DNA from 4 places in the Paenibacillus sp. FSL W7-1279 genome. Region 4 is predicted to be linked to each of the others. Evidence: predicted binding sites of a transcription regulator. Region 4 holds the regulator's gene; each other region holds the start of a gene.

Region 1 (7,831 bases), 250 kb from region 4:
CGGATGGTTCCTTCTGCCAGACCTGCAAAGGCTATACCGATGAACAGGATCTTATAACCTGCTCCACATGCTATTTAGATTATCCGCATGGGGAGTTTTCATCGTTCCAGGTCTATCTTAAGACGCGCGGCGAAGGCATCGTTCCCTATGCGGCCAGTTACCATATCATCGATGAAGCCCGCGGCATCCGGGTGATGATGCTCCTTGACCTGACGAAGCAGCAGAAAACACAGGAAATGCTGCAGCGGACGAATATGCTGAAATATGTCATCAAGGCACAGGAGGACGAGCGTAAGCGGATATCCCGCGAGCTCCATGATAGCGTGGCTCAAGAGCTGCTCAGCTCGCTGGTCGACCTGCGTGTCGTTAAATATATGGATGTAGGCGAGGATGTGCTCAAGAAGCTGCATCAGACCGAGGTGTCTTTAACCCGGCTTCTGGATGATATCCGGCATTTATCCGTTGAACTCAGACCTGCTTCATTGGATGATTTGGGGCTTGAGGCTGCATTCCGCTCCCATTTTAAATGGATCGGGAAGAATTACGGAGTGCTTGTTGAGTTCTCTGCGGAGTTAGCGGCAGCCCGCTACGGCAGCGAGATTGAAACGGTTGTGTACCGGGTATGTCAGGAAGCGGTGCTGAATGCCATGAAATATTCAGGAACGGACGAGGTGCATGTACGATTATGCGAAGTGAACGGCTACCTTCAGCTAACCGTTCGTGACCGTGGAGTTGGGTTTAATATGGTCATTGATGAAGCCAAGGGAACCGGATTGGGGCTGTACGGGATGCGGGAACGCGCGGAGCTCGTCGGGGGTCAGTTTATTTTGCTGTCCGCTCCCGGTGAGGGTACGACGGTTCAGCTCAACATTCCGCTTACGAATGGTGACGACAAGCCGGAGGTGAGGGTTACGTGAAAATTGTGATTGCGGATGATCATGCCGTGGTCCGCAGCGGATTTTCCATGATTCTGAATTACCAGGAAGACATGGAGGTTGTCGCGACGGCGGCAGACGGTATGGAGGCTTACACCATGGTGGCGAAGCATCGGCCGAATGTGCTGTTGATGGATTTAAGCATGCCCCCCGGCGAAAGCGGACTGATTGCGACCGGCAAGATCAGCAGCGAATTTCCGGAAACGAAAATTCTGATTCTAACCATGTATGATGATGACGATTACCTGTTTCATGTTTTAAAAAACGGGGCTTCAGGTTATGTGCTCAAAAATGCGCCGGATGATGAATTAATCTCCGCCATCCGCATGGTGCATAAGGGAGGGACCTATATTCATCCCCAGATGGCGACTTCCCTGGTTCGGGAGTTTATTAAGAAAGATAGTGAGAGCGCGGAGCAGGATCCGTTTAACAGCCTGTCCAAAAGGGAGATTGAGATCCTGCCTCTAATCGCCAAGGGCTATGGCAATAAGGAGATCGCGGAAAAACTGTTCGTATCGGTCAAGACGGTGGAGGCGCACAAGGCCAAAATTATGGAAAAGCTGAATTTGAAAAGCCGTCCGGAGTTAGTGGAATATGCGCTGAAGAAAAAATTGCTGGATTTTTAGTCTTACCTATACAACAGGGCGCAATAAAGGGTCATTGCTTAAAGGAATAGGGAAGTTCCCCGGTGAGATTCAGGGAACTTCCCTATTAGCATTGTGAATAGGTGCACGTACAATAGGAGCTGGGGATCAATATGCCATTCATTACGCTTTAGAAAAGGTGATGGAAATGATCAAAAAGGTGCAGCTTCCGCTGCAAACAATGAATCTGGTGCTTGGCTTTATGGTATGGGTCATCATCTCCGCGCTCTTGCCGTTTATTCGCGAGGATATCTCCATTACGGCCGACCGCCTCGCTATTCTGACGGCTATTCCGGTGGTGCTGGGTTCGGTCCTCCGGATTCCGCTCGGCTATTACGCCAATGTGGTGGGAGCACGAATTGTTTTTATCGCCAGCTTTATCCTGCTGCTGTTTCCGGTTTATTTTATCAGCTCGGCTACCTCCTTTACGCATTTGGTAATCGGCGGCTTGTTCCTTGGGATCGGGGGGGCCGTATTCTCGGTCGGCGTGACCTCGCTGCCTAAATATTATGCGAAAGAGAAGCTCGGACTCGTAAATGGGATATACGGAATGGGCAACATCGGCACCGCCATTACCACGTTTGCTGCACCGGTCATCGCGACTCAGATCGGATGGTCCAAAACCGTCCAGCTGTATTTGGTTCTGCTGTTGATCTTTGCCGTGCTAAATGTAATCTTAGGCGACCGTAAAGAAATCAAAGTGAAAACACCGATCATGGAACAGATCAAGGGTGTATATAAAAATGAAAAATTGTGGTTTTTCTCTCTTTTTTATTTTATTACATTCGGTTCGTTCGTAGCCTTTACGGTGTACTTGCCGAACTTTCTGGTTACCCATTTCGAGCTTGCGAAGGTGGATGCCGGGATGCGGACGGCAGGGTTCATTTTGGTAGCAACAATATTACGCCCTGTAGGCGGCTGGCTTGCAGATAAGTTTAAACCGCTGTTCTTATTAATGGGCGTATTCATAGGGCTCACGGCTGCGGCCATCCTGTTGGCATTCTCTCCATCCATTGGCTTGTATACGGCCGGCTGCTTAACCATTGCCGTTGGTGCCGGGCTTGGAAACGGGGTTATTTTCAAACTCGTGCCCCTTTATTTCAACAAGCAGGCCGGCATTGTGAACGGTATCGTGTCCATGATGGGCGGTCTTGGCGGATTCTTCCCGCCGCTGATGCTTTCCTTCATCCATTCGGCTACGGGGCAATATTCCATTGGGTTCATGGCTTTATCGCAGGTTGCGCTGGCCAGTTTCGTTATTGTGGTATGGATGTACTATCAGGACAAACTCTCCGTACAATCCGAGGTGTTTAACTCCACCGGCCAGGGGATATTGGTTACGGATCGGAGCGGAAAGATCAATGCCGTCAATCCGGCATTCACGAAGTTAACGGGATATTCAGAGGAGGAAGTACTTGGCAAGAATCCGAGCGTATTGAAATCCGGAAGACAAACACCTGCGTTTTATCAGGCGATGTGGTCTGAAATCATGGAACACGGGAGCTGGCAGGGGGAGATTTGGAACCGCAGGAAGAACGGAGAAGAGTACTTGGAACTGCTAACGATTAACGCGGTAAAGGACGAATCGGGTGACATCGTTCAGTATGTGGGCACCTTCAGCGATATTACTTATCATCCGCCTGGCCGTTGTTCGAATGGCTGAAGTTATGGATCGTACCGGGTATGAGTCTATGGATTGGAGAGGGAGAGACACATGAAAAAGACGAGGTTTGTCATACCACGGGAGCATGGTGGCTGGGCCATGGTCAGCGTACCCTATATCATAGGAATGGCGGCCGCCAAGCCGGCGCTTCTGCACCTTCCGCTATTTTTGGCGTGGTTAGGTTTATATATGGCATCCTATCCGTTTCTGCAATCCTTAAAGAAAACATCCCAACGTAAAACATGGTTATCCTGGGGGATCGTTTATGCCCTTATCGCTATTGCGTTTCTCATTCCGGTGCTTGTCTTCAAACCGATGATGCTCTGGTTTGCACCTGTGCTGCTCATCCTGATCATGGTGAATGTTTGGCATGTCCTTCAGAAATCGGAGCGTGCGCTGTTAAATGATATTTGCGCGATTCTGCTGTTCTGTACCGGAGGCGCCGCTGCTTATATGCTGGGAGGCGGTGGTTTCGATCCGATCCTTGCCGCCGTCATTGGGTATAATTTCCTTTATTTTACGGGGACCGTGTTCTTTGTCAAATCGGTCTTCCGTGAACGCAAAAACAGCCGCTGGACCGTATACGCAAAATTGTATCATGCTGTGATGTTGGTTCTGCCGATCATCTTCGGGAATCCATGGATGTGTCTGCCATTCTTATTTCCGTTCATTAAGACGTTACTGTATTCCGGAAAAATAATGAAACCGATGAAGGTCGGAATCATCGAGATTGTAGGTTCCGTCCAGTTTTTATTGCTGTCCATCATTTTGATGTAGTCTGCCGTTTTCATAAAAATCGATTCCATCGTCCATTCTGTTATAATAAGTGAAGGTATACAGAAGGGAACGATGTTAATGACATATACAGCGCAGCAGGTGGCCGAATGGATGGTGGAGGAAATCCGGTTTACGGGTAATTTGTATCAGACGGAGGCCATCCGCTATGTACGCGAGAACTTCGGGGAAGAATTTGTTTTCGTGAACGAAAACGGAAACGCCTCGCTGTCCAAGGACGTGAAGAAGGCATTCCGCAAACTGCATGGCGGACGGATTGCTTGGGATCGCGACGGATTCATGTGGGCGTGGACGTAGTCTTGTTGAGAAAAAATAATAAGGACAGAGACCGCTTAACGGCCATCCTCCCTTTCATAATGAGAACAGCTGCCTTGAAACCAGGGCAGCTGTTTTTCTTCATGACTTATTTAATTCGGTGAACCGTGAATTGTCCGGTTGAAGCGTGCAGGGTCTTCGCAGCCTGCTCTGGGTCCAGCTGGCGATGCCGCTCTACCGCATAACGGAACTCATAGAAGCCGCCAAGCGTCGCTTTGAAGTTGGTTTCCCAGTAGTTGGTCAATATCCAGGCATACGTGGAAGGACGGCTGTCCGCCGGCTGCATGGTGTGGAGCTGACGAGGCGCATGCTCCAGCGTTCCCAGCTGTACGAGCGGCGTGTCCGTCATGGACAGGGCCAGCGCTTCCCGGTCTATAGCCGAGTGCCAGAATATTCCCTCTTGCACACTGGTGTAATCCAGGCAGCTTCCGGGAATTTGATCCTTCCAAGGCCGGAAATGACAACCGGCTTTTTCCACGTATAACTCGGCTTCAGTGCCCATGGAGAACGGCAAAGCCACATAGACATTTTCCGGCAGCCAGACGCTGTCCTTGTGGAAGCGGACGGACACCTCGACCCGAGGCTGGTTGGCAAACATCTTGATGTGGAGGGCATAATAGCTGAGTCCCTTCACGTCGAACACCAGCTCGACCAGGGCAAATAGCGGTCCGTTGTCCAGCACGGTGACTCGGGTCAAGCGTCCGGTATCCCGCTGGACGTTCGTGCCCTTCCGGTTGCGTCCCATGCGGCGGCGGGTTGAGCATATTTCGGACGGATTAAACTCATCCTGTGCCGGCGTTACCTCGTAGATGGGGGTGAAAGGCGCGTGCTCGCGTGCGCCGTCTAGCAGGTCTGCTGAGCGTGTCTTATCGATCCAGGCCGTAATGCCTTCGTTCATCTCCCATTCGATCCGGAAGGATTCGGATTCGATCGAACGCTTGCCCACCACAATCGGATAAGGAGTTATGGGCTGTGACTGGATGTCGGCGATTCCTTCGCACGCAATCGGTTCGGTGTTGCGCGCAGTCACCATGTTCCCGGAAGCGGAGAGTGCATCCGGTGTTTCGTGCGGATGGATGTACAAGATCCGGGACTCATCCGGTTCAAGCGAGAGCTGCGTAACAAGCGCCCCCGTGTGTGCCAATTGGTACGGTAGCGCCTGCCCGGTCGTTTCGTCGATGAGCTCGAACTTTTTCTTCAGGATCACGTGTTCCCAGCCATCCAACGGAATGGCGACCTGCAGCGTCGCTGCGGCCGGTTCCGTATTGATCACCTCGTAGCGCAGGGGACGATGGGGAGCGAGCAGCGCGCCTTGACGGGCTACGAGTGCTTTATCCAGCGCCCGGTAAGCCATCTTGCTGGCTTCCGCCGCATAGGCCTGCTTCCGCACCTCGAGCATTTGCACCTGCGGATGCCATGGCTCATACACGGAGGAATGATAGCCCCATGTATGCTCGGCATACATGGTCAGCGCCTGTGACGTTTCCTCGACCTCGGCCAAGCTTGCCGCACCATGGACCGGATCTAGCCGCTTGACTTTGCGAAGCGTGCGCTGGGCATCCCGGTAAATCTGGGTATGCATTGCTGTTGAAGCGACCCCATCAGTCCACCAGTCCGGCCAATCCCCCCGGTGTACCGGAAGCGCGGACAGGTCCTCCTGTTTCAATGCCGCAAAAAATTCGGACAGCGTAGCCATCTTAATGGTGATTTGGTCGCCGTATTGTTCATTCCATTTCGTAATCCACTCCGCGATATCCGCATTCGGGGATGCATTGTCCGTGCCCAGGCCGGAGACCATGACCGGAACGAAGGAATACGGATAGGACTCCTGCTCAAGATTCCATAAATACCGGTTAATCCGTATAGCAGCGATCTCGTTATGACGTTGTTCAGGCTCCATCAGGTTATGCTGAAGCTCGTCCTTGATGATATATTTGCCCAGTGCATCAGGGCAGAACCCGAGCTCGTTGCCAAACATATAATGTTCGCCGTTCCAGACAAGCAGCCTGCCGCCATTCGGACTTTCCCACCAGAACGGGGTTTGTTTGCGGCCCAGCGGATACATGCCGTGATGCGTATGGATACAGGAAAACAGATGCTCGATGTTATTTTGCAGCAGGCTTTCGGCATACCCCCAGCTGTATCCGTTAATGTCGGCGGTCATGGCGCTGTCGATCCGATGTCCGAAGGACTCCGCGAACTTTTGCGCCTTGCCGTGATTCCGCAGAAGGAGGTCGAAATCCGGGAGCTCGGTCATATTGAGATAGGTTCCGGACAGTTCGATGTCGCCACGCTTTACCGCTTGTTGAAAAGCTGCTTTTTCCGCCGGGGTCGCTGCTTCGAGAAATTTTTCTACGGCCCAGAAGGTCTCGCAAGTCCAGCGGAACGATTCCCATTCCGGGCGCTCCCCGCGTTGTGCGGCTTCCGTGATGTCTAGTGCCTGGCGGATAAAATCAACATGGTACTGCTCGATTCTCTCTTGGCGTTCCGTGTAGCCGATATCCGTGTGGGAATGATGGATGACATAGATCGTCCAGGGACGGGCGGGTCGATGACCGCCTTGGGTGGATAGGTTCATATATTAGTGACCTCCTATAGATTAAAATGGGGAGCGGATGCATGATGATCCGTATCCTCGAATAGCTTCTCAATGCCGTTAAACACAGCCGCCGTTCCGTCTGCGAGAGCGTGAACGGGAACGGCGTGCCTGCCCAAAGCGAGCATGATATCCTTTTCCCATAAGGGCAAGCTGCCCGAGATTTGCCCGCCCAGCACTAGGCGGCTCGGTTTGAACACGGATAAATAAGGTAGGAGCATTTCTCCCAGCTCGCTGCCATATTCGCGGAATACATCCTGAGCTTGCGCGTTACCGCTCTTTGCAGCTTCAGCGAGGTCGGCTACGTCGAACCCGTCAGCCAGGAGTCCCCGCTCCGAAGCCATGTTCAGAATGCCCCTTTTCCCGAAATAGCTGTCCACGATATGATCCCGGTAAGGCTCCGCAAACAGCATTCCGCTGCTTGGGATACCGTGCCTGCCGGCTACGATTTGACCATTCTCCACAAAGGCAGAGCCGAGGCCCGTACCGAGCGTAAGGCATAGGAGACGGCGTTCCGATGGGAACCGGGTGGAGGCCCCAAGGCCGAACATGAAGGCATCATTGCCGAACCGGATATCGGCGGCGGTCAGACGGTTCATCGTGACACCCGGGAAGGATGACTTGAGTCTCTGAAATTCGTAGCGGAGCAGATCCCGAACCGATTGCTTGAACAGAGCGTCATATTTGCCTAGGCCTTGAAGAAGCGCAATGCCTTTTGCATAATCGAAGGGCCCCGGAAAAGCGAAGCCGATCCGGATTGAATCATGATAATCCAACGGCCGGAAGGCCGAAGCGTGATAGTTGATCAGATCATGACAGGCTTGGGCGAAGCTGGAAATCGTATCCGCCGCGGCTCCGTGCGATTCCGAAGGCCGGGTTATGA
Region 2 (7,831 bases), 2.3 Mb from region 4:
CGCTGGGTAGCTATGCCGACATTTTCAAGGACATTCGCTCCCGCTTTAGCGGCCCCCTTGGAATTGTGCCCGGAGGCTCGGTGGAAGAGGTAAACGCGGAGGAAATTATCCGGCTCCCTGAACTTGGCGTCGATTTCTACTCGATTTATGCCTTTCATCATCCTGCTTTTCTGCTGCAGGCCCCGGGATTGGCAAGAACGTTTGCGATCGATAGCGAGTTCGACCGGGACATCGTGCAAGGAGGCCGGACCTTCGGCATCAGCGCGCTTGAGGCTTCCATCGTTCCCGGCCATGAATATGGTACCAGGCTTACCCTTGCCGATCTGCTTCATTACCGCTGGCTTGCGGCACACGGCGGTTTGCCGGTCATTGTGCCAACACAGCGTAAAATCGGGCCGGAGGATATCCCGGCCTTGGCCGACAGCGGCGTTAAGGTGCTGTTGGTCGGAGCGGTGGTCACGGGCAATGAAGCGGAAGGCATCCGCAAGGAGGTTGCCGCTTTACGGAATGCCATCGATCGTCTGTAGAGGTGCCCCACAAGGAGGAAAGCGACATGACCACACTTGAAACGATAAAATCTGAAGGGCCCGGCCGTTCATTTCGAAGGAAGGCAAGGAAGACCAGGCCTTTAAACCGCGGAGACCATTTGGCGGGCTGGCTGTTTGTGCTGCCGATGGTGCTGGGGTTCATTCTGCTGCTGCTTGTCCCGCTCATGATGGCGCTTTATATGAGTTTTACTGATTGGCCGCTGCTGGGTGAGGCCAAGCTCATCGGATTTGAGAATTACCGAACGATTGCGGGGGACGCGGAATTTTGGCGCGTGCTGGGCAATACGCTTTATTTTGCCGTCGGACTTGTTCCGCTGAACATTACTTTGGCATTACTGCTTGCAATCCCGTTATCAAAAAATATCCGCGGAGCCGGCTTTTTCCGGACATTGATCTTTATTCCGGTCATGACCTCGCTGGTGGTCTGGTCGATTGTCTGGAAGTATATGTTTGCCACGGACTCCGGGTTCATTAACCAGCTGCTGCGCATGATCGGCATTACCGGACCGGCCTGGCTGTACGATACCCGGCTTGCCATGCCCGTTGTTATCGTGACCAGTCTCCTGAAAAATGTCGGTTTGAATATGGTGTTGTTCATTGCGGCGCTGCAGCAGGTTCCGGCGCAGCTCTACGAGGCGGCCAGAATCGATGGCGCAGGCAGAATGCGGATTTTTTTCCGAATTACCGTACCCATGATCACGCCGACGATTTTTTTGACCGTGATGATGACCATTATCGGTTCGCTGAAGGTGTTCGGACAAATTTACGTGATGACACAAGGGGGGCCTTCTGGAAGCACCAAGGTGCTCGTCTACAACATCTGGGAACGAGCCTTTAAGCTGTTCGAGTTCGGATATGCTTCTGCGCTGGCTTATGTGCTGTTTGTCATCACCCTGCTGCTTACGCTGGCACAATGGCAGATGAGAAAAAGGTGGGTTCTGAATGAAAGCTAGTCTATTTGCTAAAAGGGGTAACCCGGCAGGCGGGAACCTGTTCCATTATCTGCTGCTGCTTGCCGTTTCGGTGGTCATGATGACCCCGTTCGTGTGGATGGTCTCGACTTCGCTCAAACAGCCGGCTGATGTGTTTGTTTTTCCGCCGCAGCTGATTCCGTCGCCGATACGATGGGCGAATTATGCGGAAGTGCTGGAGACGATCCCGTTCCATCTATTTTATGGCAACAGCGTCTATATCGCCCTTCTGGTTACCGTGGGCACTGTGCTTTTCTCTTCCATGGCGGGGTATTCCTTCGCACGAATTCCTTTTTGGGGGAGAAGCCTGGTGTTTCTGCTGCTGCTGAGCACGATGATGATTCCGAATGAGGTCATTGCCATTCCGATGTTTCTGTTTATGCGTGAGCTGGGTTGGATCAATACGCATTTACCGCTGATTATTTTGCCTATATTCGGCGCAGGCGGTGTGTTCGGGGTGTTTGTGATGCGGCAATTTTTTCTGGGGATTCCGAAGGAGCTGGAGGAGGCGGCGATGATTGACGGCTGCTCGAGGCTGCGGATTTATTCCACAATCATGATGCCGTTAGCAAAACCTGCAATTGCCACGCTGATCATTTTCACGTTTTTGACGAGCTGGAACGATTTTTTTGATCCGCTGATCTTTATTAATGACCGTAAGCTGATGACTTTGCCGCTGGGATTATCGCTGTTTACCGACGAGTCGGGGACATCGTGGCATCTGCTGATGAGCGCTTCGGTTATGGCGACATTACCACTGCTCATTGTGTTTTTCTTTGCGCAGAAGCAGTTTGTCGAAGGGGTATCCATGACGGGTCTCAAGGAATAGCGTAAATAACGCTTAAAAGGAGGAGTAAAAAGAGATGGACAGCAGGACACGGATCATGGAGGCGGACGTGGTAGTTATAGGTGCGGGGCCGGCGGGCATTGCCGCCGCCATTGCCGCAGGCAGGCAGGGGGCAAGCGTCATCTTGATTGAACGGTACGGGTTTGTCGGCGGGATGTCTACGGCTGCCGGAGTTTATCCTTGGATGACGTTTCATACACAGCAAGGGGAACGGGTCATCGGCGGTATTGCACAGGAAATTGTGGAGCGCCTGATGGAGCGAGGGGGCTCGCCCGGCCATCTTCGCGATACCGTCGGTTTCGTGAATACGCTGACGCCGTACCATCCAGAGATATATAAGGTGCTTGCCGTCGATATGCTGCGCGAAGCGGGGGTGAAGCTCGTCTCGCACAGCTTCGTTGACGAAGTCGGACGTGAAGGCGAATACATCCAGTCCGTGACCCTTACTGGAAAATCGGGGCGAATCAAGGTTGACGGGAAGATGTTCGTCGATGCGTCCGGGGATGCGGACGTCGCTTATCTGGCGGGAGCACCGACGCTTCAGGGGCGCGAAAGCGACGGGCTGTCGCAGCCGATGACGATGAAATTCCGGATGCGGGGTGTTGACGTGGAGGCGATTCGGAAGGCGATGCTTGCTGATCCCGACAATTTTTATCACAAGACGCCGTTTGCCGAACTAGAGAATGAGCGTATTCCGCTCACGGGGGTTTCCGGCTTTTATAAGGAGTGGAAGGCTGCCGAGGTCCCGATCAACCGCGATCAGGTTCTGCTGTTTATCGGGCCGGAGAAGGATGAGGTGTTGATTAACTGTACGCGGGTACAAGGCTTAAGCGCGACCGACGTCGAGGAACTGACTTTGGCGGAGGAGGAAGGGCGCAAACAGGTGCTGATGATGGCGGAATTTTTGAAATCGCGGGTGCCTGGATTTGCCGAGGCCTCCATTTCCTCGGTTGCCCCCCAGATCGGAATTAGGGAGTCGCGCCGAATCGACGGTCTGTATCGGTTAACGATGGAGGACGTGGTGACGGGACGACATTTTGAAGACGGCATTGCGAGGAGCGGTTATCCGGTTGACTTGCATGATCCGTCAGGCAAAGGGATCATGGAGGCTAGCATCGAGAATGACGGTTCCTACAGTATTCCATACCGCTGCCTGGTGGCCCGAGGAGCAGTAAATCTGCTCGCGGCAGGGCGCTGCATTTCCACCACGCATGAAGCACTGGCGACCACGCGCTTGACGCCAAGCTGCATGGCTACGGGAGAAGCGGCGGGCACGGCGGCGGCCCTGGCCTGCAAGATGGGAATCACCGCGGCGGAAGTCGATGCATCGCAGCTCAGGGAGATGCTGTACGCCCAAGGGGCGATTGTGTGAAGAGACGCGGGCTAGCCGCTCCGGTATAACTTGGGGCGGCTCCGTATTTTTGTAGTGTGTTTGAGGCGGACTGCTTTTTTGCATCTCCTTAAAGCTCGTTTGTAGGTTTCCTTGTTGATTCAGACGAAGAAATTCAAAAGTGTATTACTGATTCAGAAGTACGAATAGCCTGTGTTCGGGTTGGTGGAGCCTTGGTAAAAGAGTGTTACGGATTTTTCACTATAGGGGTTCGACCCCCTTCTATACATACAATAATGAAGCGACCGTAACCGGTCGCTTTTTGTTTACGGTCCCCGAAGCAATTCGGAAACAAGGGTTGTTACGTATATATGGCTGAGCGGGCTTCGTTCAGTCGTGCGGCCATTCCGTCAAGCGGATAAAGATTTTTCGAAGATGACGTATCACCTTTTCTATGTTCAATGAATCTTCATTCCCTATGTGCTTTTAATCACAAGTCACGGTGCATGAGAATGCTAGTTTAGAGAAGTAAACAGAATAGAACTTTATCTTTATATAATGAATCAAAACAGAGGTGATGAACATGAGTGAATTAATTAATAACCGTGAGGAAGGAATTTCTGCTCATCGAACTGCCCGGCTACATTTGCTCAAGGAAATCATTAAAGAGCTTCACCATGGAAAAAGCGTGGAGGAAGTAAAGTCAAAATTCAACCAAGCTGTAGGCGAAATATCGGTTGATGAAATATCGGAGCTGGAGCAAGTGCTGATGGAGGAGGAAGGAATCCCCGTAACCGAAGTACAGCGACTGTGCAGTGTGCATGCTGCGGTATTTAAAGGTTCCATCCAAGACATTCACAGAGCCCATAAGCCTGAAGAGCAGCCTGGACATCCTGTGTTTACCTTTAAGATGGAGAACCAAGAAATCGATCGACTGGCAAACTTCAAAATCGCACTGCATCTGGATCAGTTTCTTAAGGATCAAGGAGAGGCAAATCGCCTCAAATTGCTGGAGGATTTCAGTCTTCTCTATGATGTAGACAAACACTACAGCCGCAAAGAAAATTTGCTGTTTCCTTTTCTTGAGAAATACGGAATTTATGGACCGACCAAGGTGATGTGGGCAGTAGATGACGGTATCCGAATGGGCATAAAAGAAGTGAAATCCAAACTTACTCATTTTGATGGGCATGCCGAGATCGTAGTGGATCTGGCCAGACGCGTCTTAAACGAAGTTACAGAAATGATCTATAAAGAGGAACATATCTTATTACCTATGGCTCTGGAAAAGTTGACGGAGGATGAATGGCTTCAAATTGCTGCCCAAAGCGAAGAGGTCGGTTATTGCTTAATTGCGCCTGATCAACAATGGAATCCTGAAAGAGCAGCTGAGCCTGGCGCAGATCAGGGATTGGCGTCTTCTCCGCTGCAAGAGGGATATATCCGAATGAGTACAGGCATTTTATCGGTCAAACAGGTGGAATCCATTTTAAATCATTTACCGGTCGACCTAACCTTTATCGATGAACATGATATCGTTCGATATTTTTCCCAGGGCAAAGAACGAATCTTCGTTCGAACTAAAGCGGTGATCGGCCGAAGTGTTCAGAACTGCCATCCTCCGCAAAGCGTTCACGTCGTCAATCAGCTCCTAGCTGATTTCAAAGCAGGTGTCAAAGATGCAGAAGATTTCTGGATCCCGGTTAAAGATAAGTTTGTCTACATTCGCTATTTTGCCGTAAGGGATGAAGAAGGGAACTATTTAGGCACGCTGGAATTTACTCAAAACATTAAGCCGATTCAGGAGCTCACCGGTCAAAAACGGATACTCTCTCCGTAAGTTTATAGAGGACATCCTGACTAACGCGATCCGGCGAATTGTGGTTTCGAGCAGCCACGATTCGCCATCATACATACTAAAGGGGCTGTCCCAAATGTCATTGTAAATGACGGAGACACGGCCCCTTTTTTCATTTAGTCAAACATAAAGAAACCGCTCTTTGATAAAATGGAGGTACCATCCAACCATAAACCAAAACGAGACGGTTTCTTGGTACATTCATCGCGCCGTTGTACGATTGGAGCCTTTATCGGTGATGGCGCAGCTAAAGTGGTCAAAAATAGAGTTCGCTGGATTCGCGGACTATTCAAATAATTTCAGAAAGGCGTTAATTCATGAACGCGATATCTTATCGGAAATCCGTGGCATGGGGCAAAACATTTGGCAGTTTACTGTTTGTGCTGACCTGCCTGTTTCTGCTGTATGCGGCTTTTTTTATGGATACTTCCTTTATTCGTAAGTTCTTTTGTATCACATCAGCCATAATAGGGATTCCGTTTTTTGGAGGATATTTGGTTGTCAGCTTGCCAAAGGCACTGAAATCAGACACGCAGCTCATCACCTACGATCAAAATTCCATTTCAGATGGTACGCGGACCGTAGCCTGGACGGAGATTACAAGCATCAGCTACAGCGGCCCTTCCATTCGGGAGTGGCTGCTTCCGAAATTTCCTGTGCTGATTTTTCATTTGAAAAACAGAGAGACCTGGACAGTGAACACGTATTATTTGTTAACCGATACTGAAATTCAGTCTGTCATGAAGCTCCTGCGGGGGCTGGTCAGTCGTAACGGAAAGGAAACGAAATAGATCGGATCGAATCAGACAAAAAGAGCACCGAATCGGTGTTCTTTTTCGTTTTCCTTACAGACTTACCAAGCATCTTCCAAATCAACCCAGCGATGTCTTATCTTGAACTTTGCGTAGTACTAGAATCTCCTCTATAATAATAGGCTAATCTTAAACTGCGTCAGGAGGAAACAATGGACTTTATCAAAAATCAACTAGACGGATATGGCATGAGCGAACAAACCATTGGATATCTCTCGAATATGATCATGGTTGTATTTATCGCGGTGATCTCCGTGCTGGCTAATTTCATAGCCAAAAAAATCGTGCTGAAGACGATTATTCATATCGTCAACAACAATCGGTATACGTGGGACAATATTATCGTTGAGAAAAAAGTGTTCCACAAGCTGTCGCATCTCGTGCCGGCAATCATTATTTATTTTTCGGCGTCCATCTTTCCGGCTTATCAAGTTTTGATTGAAAAAGCTGCAGCAACGTACATGATTATCGTAACGATCACGGTGTTGAATGCGCTGCTTAATGCGTTTGATGACATTTATCGTTCGTTTGAGGTTTCCAAGATCAGACCGATTAAGGGATACATTCAGGTGGTGAAAATCGTTCTCTTCATCATCGGCGGCATCGTGGTCATCTCCAACCTCATCGGGCAGAATCCTTTGATCATTCTCAGCGGGCTTGGTGCTTTATCGGCTGTTCTGATGTTGGTTTTCAAGGACTCCATATTGGGCCTGGTGGCAGGCGTTCAATTATCATCGAATGATATGGTGCGCGTTGGCGACTGGATTGAAATGCCGAAATATCATGCGGACGGTGACGTCATCGATATTACATTGAATACGGTAAAAGTAATGAATTTCGATAAAACGATTACCATGATTCCAAGCTACGCCCTCATCTCGGACTCGTTCAAGAATTGGAGAGGCATGCAAGTATCCGGAGGCAGAAGAATTAAGCGAAGCTTCTATGTCGATACGAGCAGCATCTGCTTTTGCACCAGGGAAATGATTGAGGAATTTCAGAAGATTCACTACCTTACCGATTACGTCACGACAAGAGTAAATGAAATTAACGCCTACAACATCGAACACGAGATTAATACGGAAAGTAAAGTGAACGGCAGGCAGCTTACGAATGTGGGAGTATTCAGGGAATATATCCATCAATATCTACGGAATCATCCGAAAATCCATAAGGATATGACGCTGATTGTCAGACAATTAGCGCCGGGAGATAACGGACTTCCATTGGAAATCTACGCTTTCAGCAATGACACCAACTGGGGAGTGTATGAATCGATTCAAGCGGATATCTTTGATCATATCTTTGCGGTTGCGCCGACCTTCGGGCTTCGTGCCTTCCAGAATCCAACCGGTCATGATATCGTCCATCTTAAAGAAAGCCCGGAATATTCGCGAGGATATTAGATCGGCTTACGAAATTATTTACAAACAGGTACCCATAGCCCGCACCTTTTAAAGTGTTC
Region 3 (7,831 bases), 750 kb from region 4:
TACGAGCTGTGCGTGGCTGCTCTCCAGCTGGTCAAGCGAGATTCCCTTATCACTAAGCGTAATCGGAAGTAAATCACAGCCATTCAAGTGAAATTGATCTCGTACCAAGCTGTAACCCGGCTCCTCAACCGCAATGTGCTTAAGTCCTGGCAGTACTCTGGTAAGCAGGCCCATGCTATAGGCCGTGCCGGCGCCGATCACAATTTGATCAGGTGTTGAAATAACCCCTCTGGAATTTCGCAGATATTCCGAAACTACGGTGCGCAGCCCGTATTCGCCCTGCGGATCCCCATACATTCCCATTTCACTCACATGCTGTTCCAGCGCTTCCTTGAGCATTTTATTCCAGGTTCGTACTGGAAAGGACGATTGATCTAAACGAGTGGGATTAAAGTCAATAACACCTTGACCTTGATTCAAGTGCCCGTTGGAATGCATAACTGACATCGTTGTTATGGAGGGGGTCCGCTGTTGATGATGGTGAGATAGTTCCTTGTATGGATTTATGACATATAGCCCCGACCTCGGTTTGCTGATCACATACCCTTCAGACGTTAACATTTGATAAGCCGTCTCGATCGGCGTTTTGCTTATATTGAGCTGAAGCTGGAGGGCACGAACGGAAGGCAATCGTTGTCCGTCGGGAATGTCCCCATTACGGATACCCTCACGAATTTGCAGATATAACTGCTGGTATAATGGGAACTCGCTTTGCTCCGGTAGAAGAATATCAAACAAGTGGGACCACCTCAGGCATTATATTAATAAAATTTACTGTCGTAATGGCAGGTATGTTTAATGAATTATACATGAAACTCAGCCTATGTTGCGCATCCTATTCACGAATAGCTTCATTCGGTAACACAACCTTCAGTACATCTGACTTTCATAAACAGATAATAACTGACCATTTCTGTATGGTCAGTTTTGTCTTAAGCTAACGTTAACTTGGATGTATCTCAATATGAATCTATTACGTTATGAAAGGACGTATGATCCTATGTCTTATCCCCTCCATCTCCAACATAAAATCGGCCAGGGTTTAACGCCTCTCCAATTCATGGAGAATATGAAGATTCGAGAAATGAAATTGAGCAGAATCCCAAATACGAAGGAATTATTCAGACAAGTCTATGATCGCTTCCAGTGGGAGAACAAAGAGACTGAGGGATTCTTCACTTCTGAGCGAAACCCATTCAACCATCTGCACTGCCTGATTCTCTGTACGGATTGGTGCCCGGATGTCATATGGAATGTACCTGTCCTATTTAGAATATTGGAATATAGCCGAATTCCGTCCGACGTGCTCATCATGGAAGATCATATGGAAACAATGGACCTTTTTCTAACGGATGGCGGACGCGCACAGCCAATTGCTGTCTTCCTCCATGCAAGCACAGGTGAAGTACTCGGAACTTGGGGCGCTCGTCCGGCGTATATCCAGAACGTCATGGATGAGTTCAAGAGGAACCACCCCGATAAACAAGCTGCATCCTATCAAGAACAACTGGACCAAACGTACAAGAAGATCGGAGAGCTCTACCATGACGGTAATGAATATCAGAGGGTCATGATTCAGGAAATAAGGCAACTGCTTACTTCGTTTATATCTGATAGAAATGCCGATAATAACCTGTGACCGCGTTTGGCATAAGCGTGATCCTCCTCCCCCGATGAAGGTGTATGGTTTCTGACAGTGTCAAAGTTAAAAATGAACACACAGGATGAAATATATCACAATCCCGCTGCTTAAATCTTCCTGAATATGTTATCATTACTATCGATGAAGCGTTAGGGATTCACTGTTCCGGCAGCCTTTTATTAGGATAATTCATCAGAAGTATACCATTCACCAAATTTCATTAACTCAGTACAAGGGAGCGAAACACTTATGACAAAAAATGAAGCTCAGCGTCCGTCCCGCGTGGTGATCATCGGTACAGGAGCTGTGGGAGCAACGACTGCGTACACCTTATTCTTGCGCGAAAGAGTATCTGAACTGGTATTAATCGATGCGAACCATGACAAAGCGCTTGGTGAAGCCTTGGATATGAATCACGGCCTCCCCTTTGCCGGAGGCGTCAAGCTGTGGGCTGGAGATTACAGCGATTGCAAGGATGCAGACATCATTGTCATTGCCGCAGGCTCCAACCAAAGACCCGGCGAGACGCGAATTGACTTATTGAAGCGAAATACGGCGATATTTGACGATATTATCCAAAACATCGTGAAATACAATGACCACGGCATCATTCTTGTGGCTACGAATCCGGTGGATATTCTCTCTTACGTCACGTTGAAGAAGAGCGGCTTCCCCGTCAATCGCGTGATCGGCTCCGGCACCTTGCTGGATAGCGCCCGTTTCCGGTATTTGATTGGTCAAAACAAAGGCATTAATCCGCGCAGCATTCACGCCCATATCGTCGGGGAACACGGTGATTCCGAATTGCCGCTCTGGAGCATTGCCAACATCGCGGGGATCGGAATCGATCTGACTGACGGTGAAAAAGAAGATATTTTCGACCGCACCAAGAATGCGGCTTATGAAATCATTAACGCCAAGGGTTCCACCTCCTATGCAATCGCATTGGCGCTCGATCGGATCATCGTCTCCATTTTGCAAAACGAAGGTTCCGTTCTCAATGTATCCACGCTGCTCACGGACTACCACGGTGTGTCTGACGTATACTTAGGCGTACCTTGTGTGGTTGATCGTACAGGCGTTCGGGAAATTCTGAATCTCGAGTTTAACGACGAGGAACTAACCCAATTTCATGCATCTGCTAACAAACTGAAAGAGCAGATCTCCAACATTTTCGAGTAATACAAAGCAAGGCTTTCCGGATGTGTGATTCGGGAAGCCTTGTTCTTTTGGCTGAGGAGCGATGACATTACGTTGTAGCTAGCAAATCAGTTCGTGGCATAAATAGAAAAGGCGCTGTAAAGCAGAAGCAATCCCATCGATATATTAAATGGGCGCTCATATCGGGATAACAGATGCTGGAACAGCGAACCGAATAGCGCCCAGGTCATGTTGGCACAAATGCCGACAATCGTGAGCAATAACGAGTAGGATATCAACTGTGCATGGGAAGTAGAGATCGGCATGACGAAGGTCGAGCTGTTATCCCGTATAAAATAACCTTCGGATTCATGAACTGGAAGATGAACCCGAAATAAAAGGTATTGAATCCACGTGCCTTATCATCTGCATGAGGGGGCTTGCTCTGCATGATTTTTATGGCAAGATAGATCAGATACAAGCATCCGATGATATTCATAACAAACCTGATCTTCGGGATGAATGGATATAATACCAGATTGAAATAGCTGGACAACAGCATAATGACCAAGCATCCAGCTGCTACCCCTCCGATAAAGCGCATCGTTTTCTTAAATCCGTGGCTCCGTGCATTCGTCATCGAAATGATGTTGTTGGGTCCGGGCGTAAATGACGCGACAATCGCATAGGTCAACAGCGAAACGATGAACACGCGCTCCCTCCTTTCGCGTATGTTATAGTAGTAATAATTGTACGTTATAACGTACGTGCGTTATAATTATACAATATGTATGTTATAACGTACAATCTAAAAAAGGCGGTGTATGATGTTGAAGCCGATTCATTTAATATTGGCGAATAATATGAAGCTGCTAAGAGAGCAAAGGAAGCTAAGCCTGGATAAAGTCGCGGAGATGACTGGGATCAGCAAAACGATGCTAGGCCAGATCGAACGAGGAGAATCGAGTCCCTCTATAACAACCGTCTGGAAAATCGCGAACGGGTTAAAGCTTTCTTTTACGTCTTTGATTAATGAGCCTCAATCCGAAACGGTCGTGGTATCCCAAGAAGAGGTGCAAGCGCTGGTGGAGGATCACGGAAAAGTTCGAATTTATCCTTTTTTCCCTTTTGAGGAAGGGCGGCGATCTGAAATGTATTCGTTAGAAATGGACTGTGGCGGTTATTTAAGTGCAGAGGCTCATATCGAAGGGACGGAGGAGTTTATTACCGTATTCGAAGGGGAGATCACCATTCGTATCGACCATGAGGAATATACGGTAAAGCAAGGGGAATCCATCCGGTTTAAGGCCGATAAACCGCATGTTTATCATAACTCCGGCTCCTCCATGAACCGGTTAAGTATGGTGATCCATTATTCCAAATGAAAAAGCCGCACCCCCTCCATAAGAGGGAGCTGCGGCTTCGTATAACAGCACTACGTTCATCTACGGAGTGAGTTCGTACTGACTACCCCGTAACGGGACAACAACTTGCGCCCGAGCAGACCTACGGCACGGTCCGTTATGAACCCCATCAATCCCAGACAAATCAATCCGACAAAAATCCAATCCGTACGGAAGAACAAACGTGAATTCCAGATCAGATACCCCACGCCTTCATTAGACGCGATCATCTCTGCCCCGATAATCGCCATGAACGAGGTTCCCATGGCAAGCCGGATGCCGGTGAACATAAATGGGATCGTTGCAGGAATGATGACATGTTGCACAATCTGCCACTCGGATGCCCCCATGCTGCGGGCGGAGCGAATCTTATCCTCTTCTACGGATAACACACCCGTCAACGTATTTATTACCACAATAAAGAAGGTTGCATACAGAATAAGCATAACTTTCGATGTTTCCCCGATGCCGAACCAGACCAGAAACAAGGTGATGAAAGCAATCGGCGGAATGAACCGGATGAAATTGAGGAACGGTTCAGCAAAAGCGCGGATTGGCCCTACCTTCCCGATGATAAGTCCGGCCGGGATTGCAATCAGGCTGCCGAGGGTCCATCCGAGCAGCACCCGGTACGAACTAATCCCGATATACTGAATCAGGGTGCCGTCCATCAACAATTCATATCCGCCCTTGGCGGTATAGATTGGACCTGGCAGAATTTCGGGCCCATACGCAAGGGAAAGCAAATGCCAGACGCCAAGACCAGCAATCCACACCAGGATATGAAGCGACCATTTCTTAATTTTCTTGCTCATGGGTTCCCTTCCTCTCTACTCGTCAAAATGCGATTGGATTTGGTTGTACAGCGCATGGAAAGCGGGATTAGATATATCTCTCGGATAGGTGAGAGACACCTCGTAGATATCCGTTATTTTTGAGGACGGACCCGCTGACATGATGCCGATACGTCCTCCGAGTAGAAGAGCTTCCTGAATATCGTGCGTCACGAAGATGACGGTTTTATCCGTGTCCTGCCATATGCGTACCAACTCTCTTTGCATCGTCCGTCTTGTCATCGCATCCAATGCGCCGAATGGTTCATCCATGAGCAAAATCGCTGGATCATTGGACAATACCCTTGCCAGCTGTACCCGTTGTTTCATACCGCCTGACAGTTCGCGTGGATATTTGCTCTCATGCCCCGCAAGACCCACTAGCGAAATAAACTGGCTGGATATGTCCTTTCGTTTCGCGGGAGGTATTCGCTTCATCCGAAGTCCAAATTCCACATTCTCTCTTACGGTCAGCCATGGGAACAAGGAGGAGTCGGCTTGCTGAAATACGACGGCACGATCCTGGCCCGGACGGTCCACCTCCTTCTCGCCTACTCTCACCTGACCCGAAGTTTTGGATACAAAGCCGGCGATCAGACTCAGCAGCGTCGACTTGCCGCACCCGCTTGGACCCAACAGAACGAAGAACTCGCCGCCTTTTACCGCCAGATTGACGTCCTGGATAATATAGTGCAAGTCACCTGCCGAGGTTTGCTGTGCGTAACTTTTATTCAACTGTTCAATGTGGATTTCATTCTGCCTTGACGCTGCTCTCATCGTCTTCATCTCCTCACTTCAGTTCAAGGACTCGATCCGGGAATGCTTCCCTTACCAAATCCAGATTCAATTTTTCGTTCAGCTCGAAGTCCTTTTCGATGATCCCGTTATCCACCATATATTCCTTCTGTCCCTGTAATCCTTCGTAGGCTTTTTCCGTAAAACCAAGATTCCATGGATTCTTCGGCAGATCCTTTAGCGTTGCTTCTCTCGGCTGCTTGACCTCTTCATACATCAGATCCGCCGTTTCCTCCGGATGCGCCTGGGCATAAGCTGACGCTTCATCCAGCGCTTTCAGCAGCGCTACGAAACCTTGCTTGTTACTGTTGAGCCCTTCATTCGATGCGATCAATCCGGTACCAAGCCTTACCGGTGTCTTGGACATATCCGACAATTCTTTGGCTTCGGTAAGCGCACCGAACTTCTCGTTCAGCACTGCTCCATATACCCAAGCGGCGTCAATGTCGCCTTTTTTGAGAGCTACATACGCCTCGTCGAAACTTCCCTGTCCGATCAGCTCCACATCCGAGAGCGCAACTCCGTTTTCGGCCAAATACACATCCCACAGATAGGGGATGAAAGTGCCTCTTGAGAAACTTAACCTTTTCCCCTTGAGATCCGCAGCGCTTCCAATCTCTTTACGAACGAACAGCTTCCATTCGCTCGCACTTAAATCCGTTGCCGTTCCTGAGGAAGCAAAGATGGAGTAATCGCCTTTGCTGACAGCGTTCAGGAGCGGGAAGTCCGCTCCGAACGCAACGTCTACCTGTTTAATGAATAAGGAGTTCACGCCTTCAGCCGGCGTAGCGAAGTTTACCAATTCGGCATCAATTCCGTGTTTGTCGAAGAAGCCCTTGCTTTTTGCCACACGAAACACGGTATTGGTGGAAATGTCCGCGATTTTCAGTTTGAGCCGATTCTCCTGCTGCTCACCCAAAGCATTGCCGCACCCGCTTAGCATACTCATGATAAGAATCACCGACAGCATCCAAAAACTCCATTGCTTCCAAGATTGATGTCTACTCATCCCGATCCCTCTCTTTATGCACGACTTCATCTGTTCTGGCCACGCAAAGCGCGCCCTCACCATATGAGATTGTACCTTCGACTTCCACGCTTGTAACGGCACCTCTCGGCGCGGCCCCCGGCAGACGGTAATCGGCAACATCCAGCGGGGCAATCTCCGTCTCAACGGGCAATTCAAGCTGAGGAACCCATTCATATGGAACCCGGTATGCGCGATAGACCATATTGGAGTTGCGGCTGTTCTTATAAGGCGAAATATATTCCCACACCAGCTCGAATTCTCGTGTCACTTCGAATATTCGCCCGTCAGCCCCTTCGGTAATCAGGGTGTTGCCATTGGGAAGCCGCTGTGCCGAGCTGATATACGGGCTGTAAAAGCGGTAAGAGTCAAGCGGAGCCTGGAATCCGGCTTCCGTCGGCGTATATTGCCATTCAATCTCTAAAGTAACGGGGTTGATTTCCAGGATGCGCGAATGGTCACGCCGAGCTATTTTCAAGCCATCCGCCGCTTCCGGATTCGGCTTTCCGTAACCGCCCCAACCCCCATTATCAAAAATCAAAATGTTACCCTCGCCCGGAAGGCCCTGCGGTATGAGATGTGCATGATGCTGGCCGATAATCCAGCCGATATGCTTCGTTTCCTCCGTGGAATAATCGGGGCCAAGCTTCCAGACGATGTCCCCGGATTTTTTATCAATGATGGCAATAATATTCGTTTCCCTGGCATCCCAGATTATATTATCGGGATGAAAGCGTTCGTCTCCCGCATCATAAAATCGGTTAGGCCCGAGCACCGAAGCCGAATTAATGTGCATCCAATCGCCCGCATGAGCTCCAAAGCCGCGGGTGTTCGGATCGCGGGATAATGCGAGCTTTGCATCCTCATCAAATCCCAGTTCATCAAAGTGATCGCTGACGGCCCATTCCCACACCACATTTCCTTCCCAATCCACTTCGATGATCGTATCATCCAGCAGCTCGATGTCGGATATCTCGGGACGTTTCACATT
Region 4 (7,831 bases):
TTTATATACTCATTTTGTACAAGTATGAGTATATCACATCTTATATACTTTTTCATGCATGTCTGTGAAAATATTTAGAACAGTTTTTCCATATTATTTCTGAATACGCTTACAATTATAGAGAAAATAAGAGAGGAACCCGCGAATATTAAAGGGCCCCTCTCTACTTCTTATTTATTGATTTGGAAGAATAATGTCATTACCGATGGTGTTACCGTCTTGAAAACGATAAAACCGATAACCGCGCTGACCGTTGTGTTCATACTGCAGCTGCCAGGCATACTCGCCCTCATACATTCCAGGCAGCAGCCGCTTAATTTCTGCGCCAGACAATTCGTTATAAATCTGCTCCCGCATCTGGTCTTCTGACAACCCCGTATTCAACAAAACGGATTGGACAGCGTCGGCACCTTCAACAGGTACGTTGTCATCCGTAAATTTCACCCATACCATACGATCTTGATTGTCCTGATCCTTCCCGCTTATCACCCAATAGTTATTGTCCTCGCCCCACACCGATTTATAGGTCTTCCCGGACGTAACCAATTGGCCATGCTGTTTGGCGGCAGCAATTGCCATTCTTTCTTCATTCCAAGCATCTTTCATCACATATGAATAATAGAGCTGTAAACCAAGCAGTAACAGCAGCACCCCGGATACACTCAGCAATATCCACTTCGTTTTTTTCTTCAAATCCGTCTTCCTCGCTCCCCTTGATTATTCCCTAGAGGGTTGTAAGACGCTCAAAGGCACGCTGCGCTTCCCGGCGGATACGTTCCTCATCGAGAGTGAGACTCGCGCCATTCTTCACTACCTGCTTGCCGTCAACCCATACATGCTCTACATCCTTCGCACTGGCGGAGTAGATAGCATGAGAAATGTAATCCGTCTTCGGAAGGAAGTGCGCCTGATCCGTGTTCAGTGCGATCATATCTGCCTTCATGCCTACCGCAAGCGTACCAATATCCGTAAGGAAGGCTGACTTGGCTCCATATTCTGTACCCATCCGAAGCGCTTCGGATGCTGGAATCGCGGTTGGATCCCCGCTTACTCCTTTATGGATCAGTGCGGCCAGCCGCATCTCTTCAAACATATCCAGATTATTATTGCTGGCAGGTCCATCGGTACCCAAAGACACGGTGACCCCGGCTTTCAGCAGTGCAGGCACGCGAGCGATGCCGCTGGCAAGCTTCAAATTGCTGCCTGGATTATGCGAAACCATAACTTGATGTTTGGCCAGAATTTCGATTTCTTCATCGGTCAGATGGACGGCATGCGCAAGCAGCGTTGGACGGGAGAACATGCCAAGCTTCTCTAGATGGGCAACAGGGCGAAGTCCGTAGTCATTTACGTTCTGAGCTACTTCCGTTTCCGTTTCGGACATATGCGTATGCAAAGGCAGATTCAAATCATGTGACGCTTGCACGAATTTTTCGATGAAATCCGGCGGGCACGTATAGGGTGCATGCGGTGAGATCATCGTCGTAATTCTACCGTCAGCCTGACCATGCCAGTCTTTCGCGAATGCAACCGCCTCTTCCAGCTTCTGCTGCTGCACCTCAGGCGGACATAATCCGATGACACCGCGCGTCAGAACGCCGCGCATGCCTGAGTCCTCCACCACCTTTGCAACCTGATCCATATGATCATACATATCCACAAATGTCGTGGTTCCGCCTTTGATCATCTCTAGCACGGAGAGTGAGGTTCCCCAGTATACATCGTCGGCCGTGAATTTGGCTTCCATCGGCCACATTTTTTCCTGAAGCCATACTTGCAGTGCCAGATCGTCGCCATACCCGCGAAGAAGCGACATGGCCGCATGTCCGTGCGTATTCACCAATCCAGGCAGGAAAAACAGATGGGTTCCGTCGATGATTTCTGTTCCCTCTTGGACAGTCGGCTCTTCTTCACCCAGGTAAGTGATCCGGTCGTTCTCCACGACCATATATCCGCGTAACACGGATCTGCCTTCCTCTAGTACCACGAACGTTCCGTTTTTAACCATCCACTTCGTTGTCGTCATGTGCTGCATCCTCCTTGCCGTTATCCAAATAATAGGCCAAACTCTGCAAATCCGTAGTAAAATCTGCCGTATGAATCCGGATATGGGGTGGAGCTTTCAGGATGGTCGGCGCAAAATTCAGGATAGCCTCGATGCCTGCCGCGATAAGTTGATTCGCTACATTCTGCGCCTCAAAATCCGGAACGGTGATAATCCCGATACGAATGCCGTACTCATGAACCGTCTTCTCCAGTTCCTCCATCGGCTGTACGACCAAATTGTTAATTTTCATACCAACTTTGGGAGAATACGAATCGAAAACCGCCACAATCTTCATATTGTCCTTCAGAAATGCATTGTAATTCGATAATGCATGTCCAAGATTACCGGCCCCAATCAATGCGACATTGATCTTCTGGTCCAGCTTTAGAATCTGGCGAATTTTCTCGATCAGATAAGATACGTCATATCCGATCCCTTTCCGTCCAAAATCACCGAAATACGCTAGGTCCTTACGAATTTGAGCAGGATTGAGGTCCAGTTTCTGCCCCAGTTCCTGGGAGGAAACCGTGGAGACCTCCCTTTTCTGAAGCTCATTCAAATAGCGCAAGTATACAGGTAATCTGCGGACCACGGCTTCCGAAATTTTTTCCGATTTCATGCATGCTCCCCCTAATAATAGGTTAATAACTACATTTGTTTGTGCTCGTTCATGGTTTCACTTTATTCAGCTTGGTTCCCTATGCCTGCCTCTTCCTGCAGCCATTTCGAAATTCGGGGAACGATCCCCTCTGTCGGCATGTGCTCCATCTTCGGTCCAGGCAAGGAATATAAGAAATACTTCCCGTAATAGGATTCAATGACCCGAGTATCGTAAACGATGACAATCCCCTTATCCTGCGCGGTCCGTACCAGTCGGCCAAATCCCTGTTTGAAGCGAATGACCGCTTGCGGAACCGAAAGCTTCATGAACGGGTTCTTCTTCTGCTGCTGCAGAAGCTCGCTCTTGGCTTCGACCAGAGGGTGATTCGGCGGCTGGAACGGCAGCCGGACGATGGCAAGGCAGGTGAGCGCCTCACCGGGTATATCTACTCCTTCCCAGAAGGAGCTGGTGCCCAGCAGAACCGAAGCGCTGCTATCCTGGAATCTCCGGATTAACTTGGTACGGCTGGTTCCGTCCATCCCTTGTCCCAGTACCGTAATATCGCTGGATCCCAGCGCCTCCTTCAAGGGCTCATGCACCTGACGCAGCATGCGGTACGAGGTGAACAGGACAAGCATGCGACCATGCGTTGCGATGGCCGTATCAGCCAATGATTGCACAAGTGTATTCACAAAGAGTGCATCCCCGACCGAGCCCTTCACGCTCGGAAAATCGCGCGGCACAACAAGGAGAGCCTGCTCCCTGTAATTAAACGGGGACGGCAGCAGGACCGTGTTCAGGTTGCCGCTATCTGCCGCTTCCTGAAGACCCAAATTCTCGATCATGAACTGAAACGATTTGTCCACCGACAAGGTCGCCGATGTCAGGATCACGCTTTGTTTTTTGTCAAAAAACAATTCCTTTAAATGGGTGCTGACGTCGACAGGCACCGCATAAAGCTGCAGCGATTTGCCGCGGAAGTTGCCGTTCGCCTCCATCCAGTATACCGTGCCCTCATCATTCAGGGACATGAAGGTCCTCAGGTCCTCGCGGTGTGCGGCCAGGTCCTTAAATAGACCCGATAGGTCTGTTAACAGACTGTCCGCGCTGTAGTCGTCCAGATCTTCCTTCATTTCGGCAATCAGCTTGTCACCCTTGCGAACGACATCGCCGAGCGCCAGATGAATTTGATGCTCCAGCTCGGCCAGCGAATTCCAATCCTTCGGCTTTTTCAGAGGCGATAAGCGAAGCGAGAATTGTCCGGCATCCCCCGGAGTCGCGTCTCCGCGCTCCGGAAGCAGTCCGAACAATTGGTCGCTGAGCCGGTCCCAATTCTCTTTGACGGTGATCAGATCCGGATAAATCCGGTCGATGATGGAAGACCACTCGACAGCCTTCTCATGGGACGACGCTTGCAGCAGCTGGCGAAGAGCCGGAAGCTGACCGCTTCGGCTGTCTTTGTACATACGGGTCAACGTATGGACAACCGAAAAATATTTCATCTGCAAGCCAAGGTGCTTGCCCGCGACGTCCTCCAGATGATGCGCTTCATCGATGACGAGACGCTCATAACTCGGAAGCAGCTGGTGATTCGCTTTCACGTCGGTGAACAGCTTCGAATGGTTCGTAATGACAACATCCGCGATGCCCGCCTCATGTTTGGCCCTGTGATAATAGCATTTGCGGAACCATGGGCAGGCACGGCCCAGGCAGGAATCCGAATCGCTGGAGATGGTTTCCCAGAAATCCCCTCCACGGCCGCCAAGGTTCAGCTCCTCATCATCCCCGTTCTCCGTCTGGGTCAACCAAACCAGCATTTGCGCTGCGGTGATCACATCTTCCTTCGGGGAATGAAAATCTCTTCTATTTATTTTATGTTCAAATTTTCTCAAACACAAATAATGGCCTCTTCCCTTGAAAATAGCCGCTTTAAAAGGAAAAGGAACAACCTGGGTGAGCAGGGGAATATCCCGGTCACGCAGCTGTTCTTGAAGGTTGATCGTATGCGTGCTCACCATAACCTTCTGTTCCTGCTTCACGCTTTGATAAATCGACGGCAGCAAATACCCGAGAGATTTGCCTGTTCCCGTGCCGGCTTCGATCAATAAATGTTTATTGTTATCGAGTGCCTGCATCACTTCCTGGAACATCATGTCCTGGGCATCCCTGCTCTCGTAATGAGGCAGCGTTTCCTTTAGACGTTCACGGACATCATTCATGTATTGCTCAAAGCTTACATCAGCCAAGGGATTAGGCTCCGTCTCATCCCTGGCAGGCGTTATATCGTTCCAATCGTCAACAGCTAGGGCGAATTGACGATAGTACGTATGGGTGTCTCCGGCTTGTACTGCCTGGAGCTCCCTGTCGGCACGGATGCCGTCAAAGAACCAGGCCAAGTCGCTGTCCTCGTCGGCAAACAGGTCGCTTAACCGCTGCACGGTAAGCAGAGGAAGCTCATCGATCTCCTCCAGGCATTTCAGCAGCGCATAGGCTGTGGCAAGTGCATCGCTGTCCGCCTGATGCGGACGGTCATGCTCCAGGCCGAAATGAGAGGACACCATCCCAAGCTGATAAGAAGGAAGCGAGGGAAAACATATTTTTAAGAAGTGCATCGTATCTAGAATTCGGCCGCTGAACGGTAAATAGCCGCAGCGATCGAGTGCATTTTGCAAAAAGTTAAAATCAAAAGCGACATTGTGCCCAACCAATACAACATCGTCGAGCATGGGCACGAGTTCCATCATCATTTCTTCCAATGACGGAGCATCCGCTACATCACTGTCGGAAATGCCGGTCAAACCGGTAATAAAAGGAGGGATCGGAATCCCGGGATTGACATAGGTGCCGTATACGCGGGAGATGCTTCGATCCTCTTCGATGATGGCCAGTCCAACCTGAATGATCTCATCTGCTGACTGGTTGCCCGTGGTTTCAAAATCCAATACGGCAAATTTCATTTCGATAAAATCCCTTTCCTCCAGACTAATTAACAGCATACCAGAAGTTGCGGGTTTTGAACATTCCGGGTAAAAAATCCCCGCTCTCCTCCGTAAGCTCCATACGGCAAAAAGCGATACCAAAGTCTCAAGGATGAGCTCTGACATCGCTTCTTGTTTTGGCTTGATTTTTACAGCAAAGAGATCAATTGGCTGCCGTACTGGAGTTCCCCTCGCTTCTGCTTGCAGACCTCCAAATTGATAATGGGGTCAGGAAGCGTCGGGTCGCTGTGAATCGCCAGTGCGAAATGCTCCTCGGCCTTCCCTTGCTGTCCATTCAACACCTCGATGCATCCAAGCGCATTGTAAATCATCGCCCGCATCTTTTTGTTGTCTGCCAGGGGTAGGATGGACACCAATACATCGGATGCCGGTATGGTTTGCCCCAAATAAAGATGGGACATCGCAATATACAGCTTGATCAGAAGGCTATCCGGAAATACGGTGGCGGCCGCCTCAAACTGCTGTATGGCCGGCTGGAACATCAACAACTTGTAATAACCTTGACCGCGAATAAATGCATCAAGCTGCAATTCAGGCGCTTCGGTCGGTGGAAAAACAGGAGGCGAGGCGGCACTCTCGCGGAAGATGGCCATCTTCTCTTCAAAATGGAGCCATTCCTCGATAATGCCCTCGCTCATGCTTTTGAGCATGTTCCAGTTTTGTACCAGCGCCTGTTTTTGGGGACCTTGAGCAGAAGGGTAATGCTTCACAATTTCATCTAACATGTTGTTCATTTCAGCGAATACATGTTGAAACATAGCTGCATCCCACCCTTAGCGGAAAAATGAGATCAGTGCGTCGACCTGCACTCATTTTCTGTAGAAGACGGTCTTTTCATCCCTTTAAGGTCCCGACACATTTTGGTTCTTAGGAGTCCTTTAGAGAACCGCGGCGTGAACCTCACGGTATTTCGTGTTTACCGGCTTATTCAATTCGTCAACGATCACGACCGTTGGGGTGTGATTGTCGTATTCCTCTTTGGACATCATGGCGTAAGAAATGATGATGACGTTGTCGCCAGGCTGTACAAGCCTTGCAGCTGCCCCGTTCAGGCAAATCACGCCGCTGCCGCGTTCGCCTTTGATCACGTACGTTTCCAAACGGGCGCCATTGTTATTGTTCACGATTTGAACTTTTTCATTCTCCAGAAGATCTGCAGCCTCCATCAGATCCTCATCAATGGTAATGCTGCCCACATAGTTCAGATTGGCTTCCGTCACCGTTGCGCGGTGGATTTTGGATTTCATCATTGTTCTAAACATGGGATCCCCCTACTTTTGGTTGAAGTAACGCATTGTCAATGAGGCGGGTACGGCCAAATCGTACGGCCAGCGCCATAATGATGGTTCTGCCTTCATCCGCAATGCGATATGAATCTTCCACAGGAACAAGTTCCGGGAAAGTGAGCAACTCTGCATAATCAATGTCTGCGAGCGGGGACCGGGATATATAATCCCGAAGAAACGCACGGATCTCTCCTGCCGTCGTCGCTTGTCCCTGCCGGATTGCCTCCTGAGCCGTCCGTAATGAGCCCGACAGCACAAGTGCCTCTTTCCGCTCTTCCGGCTGCAAATACACGTTGCGCGAGCTTAGAGCGAGGCCGTCAGCTTCGCGAATGATCGGACAAGGCACGATGGTCACGTCCATGTTCAAGTCCTGCACCATTTGCTCAATCACGGCCACCTGCTGGGCATCCTTCATTCCGAAGAAAGCATAGTCAGGTTTTACGATATTAAACAATTTATTAACAACCGTGGTAACACCGTCAAAATGCCCGGGACGGGAGGCCCCGCACAATAATGACGTAATTTCCGATACGGCAATCTTCGTTTTGGTCGGCTGGGGATACATTTCCTGAACCGTGGGAATAAAAACCACATTCACCCCTTCGGATTCCGCCAACGCCAGATCGCGTGCCTCATCCCGAGGGTAGGTCTCATAATCCTCACCCGGTCCGAATTGAATCGGATTGACAAAGATACTGACGACCACCGTACCTGCCATTTCCCGCGCCTTGCGCATCAGGCTGGCGTGCCCTTCATGCAAATAACCCATCGTAGGCACAAGTCCTACCGGACCACTGCCGGATTCTCGGCGGTCCTTAAGTTCTGATCTTAATTCCGCAATGGTGCGAATCACTTTCATGATGTCGTGCCCACCTTCTCCTTTTGACTCCCATATAAT

What was found. The regulator Rex, encoded in region 4, represses fermentation and respiration genes when NADH is low (regulators of the CRP and FNR family bind a similar motif). The targets are predictions, from matches to a motif close to TTGTGAAATATTTCACAA.
Region 1: the regulator Rex is predicted to act here: its motif matches at 1,653-1,670, upstream of MKY82_RS10645 (nitrate/nitrite transporter).
Region 2: the regulator Rex is predicted to act here: its motif matches at 4,175-4,192, upstream of MKY82_RS01720 (DUF438 domain-containing protein).
Region 3: the regulator Rex is predicted to act here: its motif matches at 1,723-1,740, upstream of MKY82_RS15315 (L-lactate dehydrogenase).

Annotation. Positions count from the first base shown of each region.
Region 1 is NZ_CP150215.1:2,439,730-2,447,560, forward strand. Features, by position in the region: gene MKY82_RS10635 (ATP-binding protein) at 1-917, shown strand, start outside; gene MKY82_RS10640 (response regulator transcription factor) at 914-1,561, shown strand; gene MKY82_RS10645 (nitrate/nitrite transporter) at 1,728-3,242, shown strand; gene MKY82_RS10650 (YwiC-like family protein) at 3,294-4,019, shown strand; gene MKY82_RS10655 (hypothetical protein) at 4,098-4,334, shown strand; gene MKY82_RS10660 (glycoside hydrolase) at 4,441-6,930, opposite strand; gene MKY82_RS10665 (ROK family protein) at 6,945-7,831, opposite strand, start outside.
Region 2 is NZ_CP150215.1:407,849-415,679, forward strand. Features, by position in the region: gene MKY82_RS01700 (hypothetical protein) at 1-527, shown strand, start outside; gene MKY82_RS01705 (sugar ABC transporter permease) at 554-1,501, shown strand; gene MKY82_RS01710 (carbohydrate ABC transporter permease) at 1,491-2,348, shown strand; gene MKY82_RS01715 (FAD-dependent oxidoreductase) at 2,383-3,738, shown strand; gene MKY82_RS01720 (DUF438 domain-containing protein) at 4,280-5,536, shown strand; gene MKY82_RS01725 (DUF5381 family protein) at 5,872-6,345, shown strand; gene MKY82_RS01730 (mechanosensitive ion channel domain-containing protein) at 6,519-7,772, shown strand.
Region 3 is NZ_CP150215.1:3,443,760-3,451,590, reverse strand. Features, by position in the region: gene MKY82_RS15325 (PLP-dependent aminotransferase family protein) at 1-738, opposite strand, end outside; gene MKY82_RS15320 (thioredoxin family protein) at 1,085-1,639, shown strand; gene MKY82_RS15315 (L-lactate dehydrogenase) at 1,892-2,824, shown strand; partial or broken gene MKY82_RS15310 (LysE family transporter) at 2,911-3,494, opposite strand; gene MKY82_RS15305 (XRE family transcriptional regulator) at 3,613-4,167, shown strand; gene MKY82_RS15300 (ABC transporter permease) at 4,224-5,000, opposite strand; gene MKY82_RS15295 (ABC transporter ATP-binding protein) at 5,016-5,795, opposite strand; gene MKY82_RS15290 (ABC transporter substrate-binding protein) at 5,809-6,822, opposite strand; gene MKY82_RS15285 (aryl-sulfate sulfotransferase) at 6,815-7,831, opposite strand, start outside.
Region 4 is NZ_CP150215.1:2,692,294-2,700,124, reverse strand. Features, by position in the region: gene MKY82_RS11940 (DUF5590 domain-containing protein) at 175-693, opposite strand; gene MKY82_RS11935 (amidohydrolase) at 725-2,026, opposite strand; gene MKY82_RS11930 (redox-sensing transcriptional repressor Rex) at 2,001-2,666, opposite strand; gene dinG (ATP-dependent DNA helicase DinG) at 2,729-5,605, opposite strand; gene MKY82_RS11920 (hypothetical protein) at 5,776-6,405, opposite strand; gene panD (aspartate 1-decarboxylase) at 6,526-6,909, opposite strand; gene panC (pantoate--beta-alanine ligase) at 6,902-7,792, opposite strand; gene panB (3-methyl-2-oxobutanoate hydroxymethyltransferase) at 7,789-7,831, opposite strand, start outside.